Regions from separate parts of the Serratia sp. Ae19-1 genome, predicted to be linked through region 2. Evidence: predicted binding sites of a transcription regulator. Region 2 holds the regulator's gene; the other holds the start of a gene.

Region 1 (4,384 bases), on a different contig from region 2:
CAGCCGTTTCTGACATCGCTGCCCGCACACCCCTGGCCTTTGCTGTACAGCAGGTAGTTGCCGTTGGTCTGGTACAGGGTCGGTGCCTTATAGGAACGCGCGATGCCCATTTTCAGCGTGAAGTAGTCGCCCAGTTCCTGCGACAGGTTCAGCGCCGGGCTCCAGTTGTTGCCGGATTCTGAATGCAGATCGTAGCGCAGGCCCGGCGTCAGCATGGTGGTGTCGGTCAGCTCGATATTGTCTTCGGCGAACAGCGAGAAGATATGCGCGGAAGCGTAAGGGCTGCGCGTGCCGTTGCCCATGCCGGGAATGGTGCCGCCCATCAGCGTTTGGCTGGTGGACGTGCCGTCTTTCATCCGCTGTTGGGTCCACTCGGTACCCAGCGTGGCGGTCTGTGAAACGCCCAGCTCAAACGGCACGCTGACTTCGCTGTGCGCCAGGAAGTCGTCCAGCTTGGTGGTGCCGAACCCGGTATTTTTGGTGTCGAAGATGCCTTCGGTGCCGCCGGCCAGTCCTTCGTTCAGACGGGTGTTGCGGGTGCGCTCGAACTGCACGTAGTTGTTGGTGCTCACGCCGTTGTCCCAGGCACCGCGATGGGTCAGGCCGAAGGTTTCACGGTAGATGCGGTTGGTCTCTTTGCCGTAGTTGCTCTGCACCAGGGCATTGGTGTTGGTGTTCTGGGTATCGCCGGAATACAGGTTGCCCTGACGGCCATAGGCATACTCGAACTCCAATGACTGCAGATGGGCGAAGTCCCAGTGCAGCAAGGCGTCGATGTTTTTATCGACCACCCCTTCGCGCCCGGCGGGCAGGCTGCTGGCGTAGGCGCCTACGCGTTCGGATTTATGTGATTCGTTAATGTCCCAGGCGTCGGCCTGCGTTTTGCTGTAGCCGCCGAACAGGCGGAAGCTCAGGGAATCGCTCAGCGGGCCGGACAGGCTGAAGTCGGTACGCTTGGTGGCGCCTTCCTGCTTGTGCTGCGGCACGTTGAAGTAGCCGTTCAGCGAGCCGTGCAGCGCATCGCCGGCCTTCTTGGTGATGATGTTGACCACGCCGCCCGCCGCGCCGTTGCCGTAGCGCGCCGCGGCCGGGCCGCGCAGCACTTCGATGCGTTCGATCATTTCCGGCGGTACCCAGGCGGTATCGCCGCGCGAGTCGCGCTCGCCGCGCCAGCCCTGGCGCACCGAGTTGCGGCTGGAGGCAGGTTTGCCGTCGATCAGCACCAGGGTGTTTTCCGGGCCCATGCCGCGGATATCGATCTGGCGGTTGTTGCCGCGCTGGCCGCTGGTGGAGTTGCCGGTCAGGTTAACCCCGGGCATGGTGCGGATAAGTTCGCTGATGTCGCGCGCCGGCGGGCGTTTCTTGATCTCGTCGGCGGTGATGGTGGACACCCCCGGCGCCTGAAGGTTCTGCCGGGCGGCGGTGACGACGATGGTGTCTTCGCCGCGCGGCTTTTTATCCGTGGCGCCGCTGTTTTCTTCCGTGGTGGTGGTATCAGCCTGCTGTGCGGCGTTGGCGAACGCGGACGCGCCCAATCCCAAGCCGATAAGAGTGGCTAAAGAATAACGTGATAGCTTGCTTTTCATTTGAGTGTCCTACCTTGCTGCCATCCCTCGCCGAATGGGGGGAAGGGCGGTTGTAGTTTTTTGTGTAGTCGGAAATAGAAAATCGGCTGCGGCAAGGGATGCCATTGATGTATCCCCGATCCCTGTCCGTTGCGCGCAATACCAGCACGATCTCCAAGCCTTACACACTATTGCAAATGCAAATTATTATCAATAGTATTTGGCGTACAGTGCGTTCGGGCGGTGGCCGGCGATAGGGAAAAGTCGACGTTCCCGGTGCCGCCAACTACAAAATGGGTAGGCGTTGTGAATACAGAACTACAGTCAGAAAGCAGCAGATTATTGGCCAGCAGCAATGCGGGCAGTCCAGGGTGGTGGTTGACGGTGGCACGACGCGGTACGCCATGGGTAGAACCGGCGGGTAACGGCCGGTGGCGAACCACCTTTTTCTGGCGCGATCCTCAGGGATGCGAATTGACCTCCGCCTACCGTCGCGTGTGGATCAACATCAACTGCCTGACCGACCATCATCAGCCGAATCCGCCGCAAAGCCTGCAGCGTTTGGCCGGCACCGACGTGTGGTACTGGCAGACCGAGCTGAGCGGCGCCTGGCGCGGCAGCTACTGCTTTATCCCCTGCTTTGACGAGCGGCCGCCGGCGTTCAGCGGCGACGATGCGCACGCCAACATGCACAACCTGCGGCACTGGTGGCACCAGGTGTTCGCCAGCGCCACCCCCGATCTGCTCAACCCGTACCGCTCCTGGCAAAGCGCCAGCGGCCACAGCGTCTCCGGCCTGCACATGCCGGATGCGCCGCCGCAGCCGGTATGGCGTTCATTCGATGAGTATGAAATAGCCAGCGGGCGCTGCACGCCGCCGCTGCCGGCGCGTTTGCAGCGCCATACCTGGCAGAGCGAGCGTCTCGGCAACAGCCGCGACGTCTGGATTTACACCACCGGCGACAGCAAGCCGGCCGAGCGCCCGTTGGCTATCCTGCTCGACGGCCAATTCTGGGCGAAGCAGATGCCGGTCTGGGAGCCGCTGATGCAGCTGACCCGCGAAGGGGCGTTGCCGGAAGCGGTGTATGTGCTGATCGATATTATCGATCTGCCGCACCGGTCGCGCGAACTGACCTGCAAAGACGACTTCTGGCTGGCGGTGCAGGAAGAACTGATGCCGCAGCTGGCCGACTGGGCGCCGCACAGCGACAAGCCGGCCGATACGGTGGTGGCGGGGCAAAGCTTTGGCGGCCTGGCCTCCCTGTATGCCGGACTGCGCTGGCCGCAGCGCTTCGGTGCGGTGATCACCCAGTCCGGTTCCTACTGGTGGCCGCGGCGCGACATGCTGCAGCTGCCGAGCATTCCCGACGACGCCTGCTGGCTGATGCAGCAGGTAGAACGTCACGGCCTGGGCAACCACGGCGCGCTGAAGGTCTTTATGGAAGCCGGTTCGCAGGAAAAGCTGGTGCATCGGGTCAGCGGCGAAATGGCGGCACGCCTGAGCGACGCCGGCCATCGGGTGCACTACCGAGTGGTGGAAGGCGGGCATGACGCGCTGTGCTGGCGCAGCGGCCTGACCGACGGGCTGCAGGCGGTATGGGCTTCCGCTTTCGCCACCGCTTATCCGGCATCGGCGACGGCAACGGCACGAGGAACACATGATGGAAAGCCTGAATCCGTTCGATGATCTACAGCAGCGCAGCCTGGTGCTGCGCAACGTACAACAACAATACAGTTTGTGGCCGGATTTCCGCGCCATTCCGTCCGAGTGGACGATCGTCTTCGGCCCGGCGGCGCGCACCGAGTGCGCCGAATGGCTGGAACAGCATTGGCAAGACATTCTGCCGGTCGCAGCACGCGAGGCGTGACCGGCGCCAGGTAATCACGGGAGCAATAAGCAGTGTCACACACCCCTAACTCTCTCAGCGGCCCGGCGCTTGCGGGCGAATTGCCGCTGGTCGCGGCGCAACCCGGCATTTGGGTCGCCGATCAAATTTCCCCGCATCGCAATGCTTACGCGGTGGCGCACGCCATCGAACTCAACGGCCCTGTCGCCGTGGAACCTTTGCTGCAGGCCATTACTCGGGGCCTGGGTGAGGTGGACATGCTGCGCCTGCGTTTTGCGGAACGCGACGGCGTGCCGGTGCAATGGCTGGATGACACGCTGGCGATACACGCGCCGGAACTTGTCGATCTGACGACGTCGCCGGACCCCGAAGCCGCGGCACGTGCGCTGATGGATATCGATCTGGCGAGCGATCTGCGCGCCGGCAGCGGCGCGCCGCTGTATCGTCATGTGGTGATGCGCCTGGCGGATGACCGCTGGTTCTGGTATCAGCGCTATCACCATCTGCTGGTGGACGGTTTCAGCTTCACCGCCATCGCGCGCCGCGTGGCGGCGATTTATAGCCACCTTTGCCGCGGTGACGCGCTGGAACCGACGCCTTTCACGGCGTTCAGCGACGTGGTGGCGGAATACCAGGCTTACCGGCAGGCCCCGGCCTGGCAACGCGACGCCGATTTCTGGCTCGAAAAAGCGCGGCAGCTGCCGCCGCCGGCCACGCTCTGCCCGCAGCCGCTGGCCGGGCAAACGCCCACGCCGCGCATCCACCGGCTGGAACAGCGCTGCGATCCGCAGGCCTTCGCCGAACTGGTGCAGTGCGGCGCGCAGCAGAAGCTGAACGCCGCCGATATGGCGGTGGCGCTGGTGGCGCTGTGGGTATCGCGTCTGAGCGGTCAACCGAGCTTCAGCGCCGGTTTTATCTTCATGCGCCGTACCGGATCGGCCGCCCTGTGCGCCGCCGGCCCGGTGATCAACGT
Region 2 (4,384 bases):
CGCCGGCTATACCGACAAGGCGAAACCGGAGCCGGGTAAAGGCGTCATCGACCAGAGCAACGAAGACAAGCCGTGGGCCAAGTCGCAGGTTTGCCAGACGATGATCAAAGAAGGCAAGGTGGCCGACATGGAGCACTTGCCGAGCTACTTCGGCCAGGAGGTCAGCAAGCTGGTGAAGGCGCACGGCATCGACAGAATGCAGGCCTGGCAGGACGGCCTGAAAGACGCCGAGAGCGCGAAGTCGTTCGCCACCTCGCGCGTGGGCGTCAACTTCTGGGATACCTTGTACTGGGGCGGTTTCGACAGCGTCAACGATTGGGCCAATAAAGGGTATGAAGTGGTGGTCTCCAACCCGGACTACGTCTACATGGACTTCCCTTACGAGGTGAACCCGGACGAGCGCGGTTACTACTGGGGTACCCGCTTCAGCGACGAGCGCAAGGTGTTCAGCTTCGCGCCGGACAACATGCCGCAGAACGCGGAAACCTCGGTCGATCGCGACGGCAACCACTTCAACGCCAAGAGCGACAAGCCGTGGCCGGGAGCCTACGGGTTGTCCGCTCAGCTGTGGAGCGAAACCCAGCGCACCGATCCGCAGATGGAATACATGATCTTCCCGCGCGCGCTGTCGGTGGCCGAACGCGCCTGGCACCGCGCCGGTTGGGAGCAGGACTATCGCGCCGGCCGCGAATACAAAGGCGGGGAGACCCACTTTGTCGACACCAAGGCGCTGGAGAAAGACTGGCTGCGCTTCGCCAATATCCTGGGCCAGCGTGAACTGGCCAAGCTGGACAAAGGCGGCGTCGCTTATCGTCTGCCGGTGCCCGGCGCACGCGTAGCGGGCGGCAAGCTGGAGGCGAATATCGCGCTGCCGGGATTGGGCATCGAGTATTCCACCGACGGCGGCAAGCAGTGGCAGCGTTATGACGCCAAGGCCAAGCCGGCGGTATCGGGTGAGGTGCAGGTGCGTTCGGTCAGTCCGGACGGTAAACGTTACAGCCGCGCCGAGAAGGTCTAAGCCCGGCGCATCGGCCTGTCGTCATGGCGGCGGGCCGCTTAACGAAGGGGGAATGCGTCCGCCTCTGCGCGTGTCGGCGTGAAGCGGACGTGAAAGTGAGAGCAGTACGTGGAGTCGCAGTGCCGCTGCAATTGTAGTATTTCATGACATGATCTTTCCCCGGCTGGTCCGGGGATTTTTTTGCTCACCGTTCAGCAAGCATAAAAAAACCGCCTCAGGGTGAGGCGGTTTTTCATAACCGGTCAGGCTTACTTCTTGTCGTGCAGCGTTTCGTCTTCGCGGCAGTCACCGGTTTCACAGTGGCCGTACAGGTACAGGCTGTGGTTGGTGAGCTTAATGCCGTGCTGCTTGGCGATATCACGCTGGCGCACTTCGATGGATTCGTCACTGAATTCGATCACTTTGCCGCAGTCCAGGCAAATCAGGTGATCGTGGTGATGCTGTTGGGTCAGTTCGAACACGGACTTGCCGCCTTCGAAATTGTGACGTGTCACAATGCCCGCATCGTCAAACTGGTTCAGTACGCGATAAACCGTTGCCAGGCCGATCTCTTCGCCCATATCAATCAGTTTTTTGTACAAATCTTCCGCACTGACGTGATGGCATTCCGGATTTTGCAGTACTTCCAGGATTTTGAGTCGCGGAAGCGTGACTTTTAAGCCGGCCTTCTTCAATGCGATGTTGTTGTCGGTCATGCGAATTCAGTCCTGTTACTATGCTAATCAAGTTGAGGCGTACTCGCCTGTGGCATCGGTCGGCACAAAGAGTTAATGCGTCTCATTATAGAACCGGTTGTACTAAATGGAAACCGCCGGTTGTTAACAAAGATATAATTGCACTATTGCATGTTTTGCATGCAACGCCTTGATGGGTGGGATAAACCGATAACTCAGTCTACCTTGACGGGGTGGGAAGTTACAAATCTGTAGCTTCTATCGCAGCAATCCCTGCTGCCGATGATGGCCCTGTGCGCACACTATGCACTTTACAGGGCCTTTGTTCAACCTTTCGCCAGTTGCGGCGTTTAGCCGACGATATCGGCCAGGCTCAGCTCTTCGACGATCTGTTTGACCCAGGCGTCGACGCGCTCGTTGGTCAGCTCCGGCTGGCGGTCTTCGTCGATCGCGAGACCAATGAAGTGGTTGTCGTCCGCCAGGCCTTTGGAGGCCTCGAAGTGGTAGCCTTTGGTCGGCCAGTGGCCCACGATGGCCGCGCCGCGCGGTTCAATGATGTCGCGGATGGTGCCCATCGCGTCACAGAAGTATTCCGCGTAGTCTTCCTGGTCGCCGCAGCCGAACAGCGCCACCAGTTTGCCGTTGAAATCGACTTCTTCCAGCGTCGGGAAGAAATCATCCCAGTCACACTGCGCTTCACCGTAGTACCAGGTCGGGATACCCAGCAGCAGGATATCGAACCCTTCCAGGTCTTCTTTGCTGCTTTTAGCGATGTCGTGTACTTCAGAGACGTCGTCGCCAAACTGTTTCTGGAGAATTTTCTGGATCATTTTGGCAATGTTTTCGGTATTGCCAGTGTCGCTGCCAAAGAAAATGCCTACAGTAGCCATATCGCGTATAACCTTTAAATTCAAGTAATTGCATTACTCGATGCCAGCACTGCCGCCGCTGACGCCGATTAAAATGATGCCATGACAAGAGCCTTTCGCAACGGGGCGAGCGCCGACAGGCGCAGTCTCTTGCCGGTAAATGCGTATCATGCCAGAAAGTGGCGCCGGGGTTTTATCGCATTTATGCGATGCCGGAGAATGAAGAAAAGCGTGGTCGATCCGGCGTTGTCCTTAACGCCGCGCCGCGCGTGCGGCCGAAGAGATCAATGTTCCGGCTGTTCTTCCGCCAGTTGCGCCAACAGCATCTGCTCGATGAGTTCGCTGCGGCTAATGTTGCGCTGTTCCGCCAGTTTGTTCAGGGCGTCCACCGCATCCGCGTTGATTTTCAGCTCTACGCGCCGCAATCCACGCACTTTATCGCGCCGTAACTGATTGCGCTTATTGATTCTAAGCTGTTCATCGCGGGAAAGCGGGTTGGTTTTCGGGCGCCCCGGACGGCGTTCATCTGCGAACAGATCCAGCGTCGTGCGATCCGTTTGTTCTTTTGCCATAGGTAGCGGTACTGCAAGGGAGTTTGCATCAAAAAGCGCTCGCACGCTTCCGGAGGCATCGGTTAACACACTTCGGGCCAATAAACCCTAACCCAAATTCACCCCCGAACCGGCGTTCGCGAACGCGCTGGCGCGGCGGCAAAATTATAGCGCGCCATATTACCCCAGCAGATGGAGCGGCGACAATGCCTAACTGCGGGCTAAACGCGCTAAGCCGTTATCTTTAGCGCGTTTTTTCGCCAGATGAGCGTATTTTTCAGGCTTCGTCGAGGAAACGGTGGATGGCGCGCAGCACCGCGTCCGGTTTTTCGGCGTGCACCCAATGGCCGGTGCCGGCGACGACATGGGCGCGGGCCTGCGGGAACTGGCGGGCGATGTCCGCACGATAGCTGTCCTGCACGTACGGCGACAGGCCGCCGCGAATGAACAGCGTCGGATGCGGCCAGGCCGGCACGTCCTGCCAGCCGGTGATGTCTTCGTAGCGTTCGATCAGCACCGGCAGGTTGAAGCGCCATTCGCCATTGTGGAAGGACTTCAGCAGGAACTGGATCACGCCTTCTTCCTGCAGATAGTCGCGCATCAGCTGGGCGGCCGCCTGGCGTTGGGTGATGCCGGCGGCGCTGACGGCCTTCAGCGCGGCGAAGATCTCATCGTGGCGGCGAGTCTGGTAATCCACCGGCGCCACGTCGATGACGATCAGCTTAGCGATGCGCTCCGGCGCGATGGCGGTCAGCGCCATCGCCGCTTTACCGCCCATCGAATGGCCGATGACGATCGCTTTATCCAGCTGCAGTTCGTCGAGCAGCGCCAGCAGATCCTGCGCCATGGCGGGGTAGTTCATGTCGTCGGCGCGCGGGGAGAGGCCGTGGTTGCGCAGATCGACTTTGATCACGCTGTGCTGCTGGTGCAGATCGCGTGCCAGCACGCCCAGGTTGTCCAGATTACCGAACAGCCCGTGGATCAGCAGCACCGGCAGCGCATCTGACTCGGCGGCCAGCAGTTGATAATGTAATTTCATGGCGAAGTTCATACTGAGAGAGATTCAGATTAGGGTATCATGATTGAATCGCACGATGAATCATGCGGAATTTTCGCGGCGCGGGCTTGGCAGTGCCGGCTATAGGTATTAGTCTGCATTTGCCGTCCGGAGGCACATTGTTGTGTTCGCTCCAGCGCTTTTAACCTTATAATCCCATGGCTTGAATGCAGGATCTGGCTTCAGGTTCTAAGTAGAAAAAACAGTATTGGATA

The links. The regulator Fur, encoded in region 2, represses iron uptake genes when iron is present. The targets are predictions, from matches to a motif close to ATAATAATGAGAACNACTATCAA.
Region 1: fes (enterochelin esterase) is a predicted target of Fur. The motif match lies at 1,763-1,785, and genes of this name have one in related genera.

Annotation. Positions count from the first base shown of each region.
Region 1 is NZ_JBCHWD010000015.1:13,129-17,512, reverse strand. Features, by position in the region: gene AAIE04_RS24600 (TonB-dependent siderophore receptor) at 1-1,586, opposite strand, end outside; gene fes (enterochelin esterase) at 1,872-3,251, shown strand; gene AAIE04_RS24590 (MbtH family protein) at 3,226-3,432, shown strand; gene AAIE04_RS24585 (enterobactin synthase subunit F) at 3,465-4,384, shown strand, end outside.
Region 2 is NZ_JBCHWD010000001.1:351,492-355,875, forward strand. Features, by position in the region: gene AAIE04_RS01720 (beta-N-acetylhexosaminidase) at 1-1,018, shown strand, start outside; gene fur (ferric iron uptake transcriptional regulator) at 1,267-1,713, opposite strand; gene fldA (flavodoxin FldA) at 2,043-2,582, opposite strand; gene ybfE (LexA regulated protein) at 2,846-3,133, opposite strand; gene ybfF (esterase) at 3,390-4,163, opposite strand.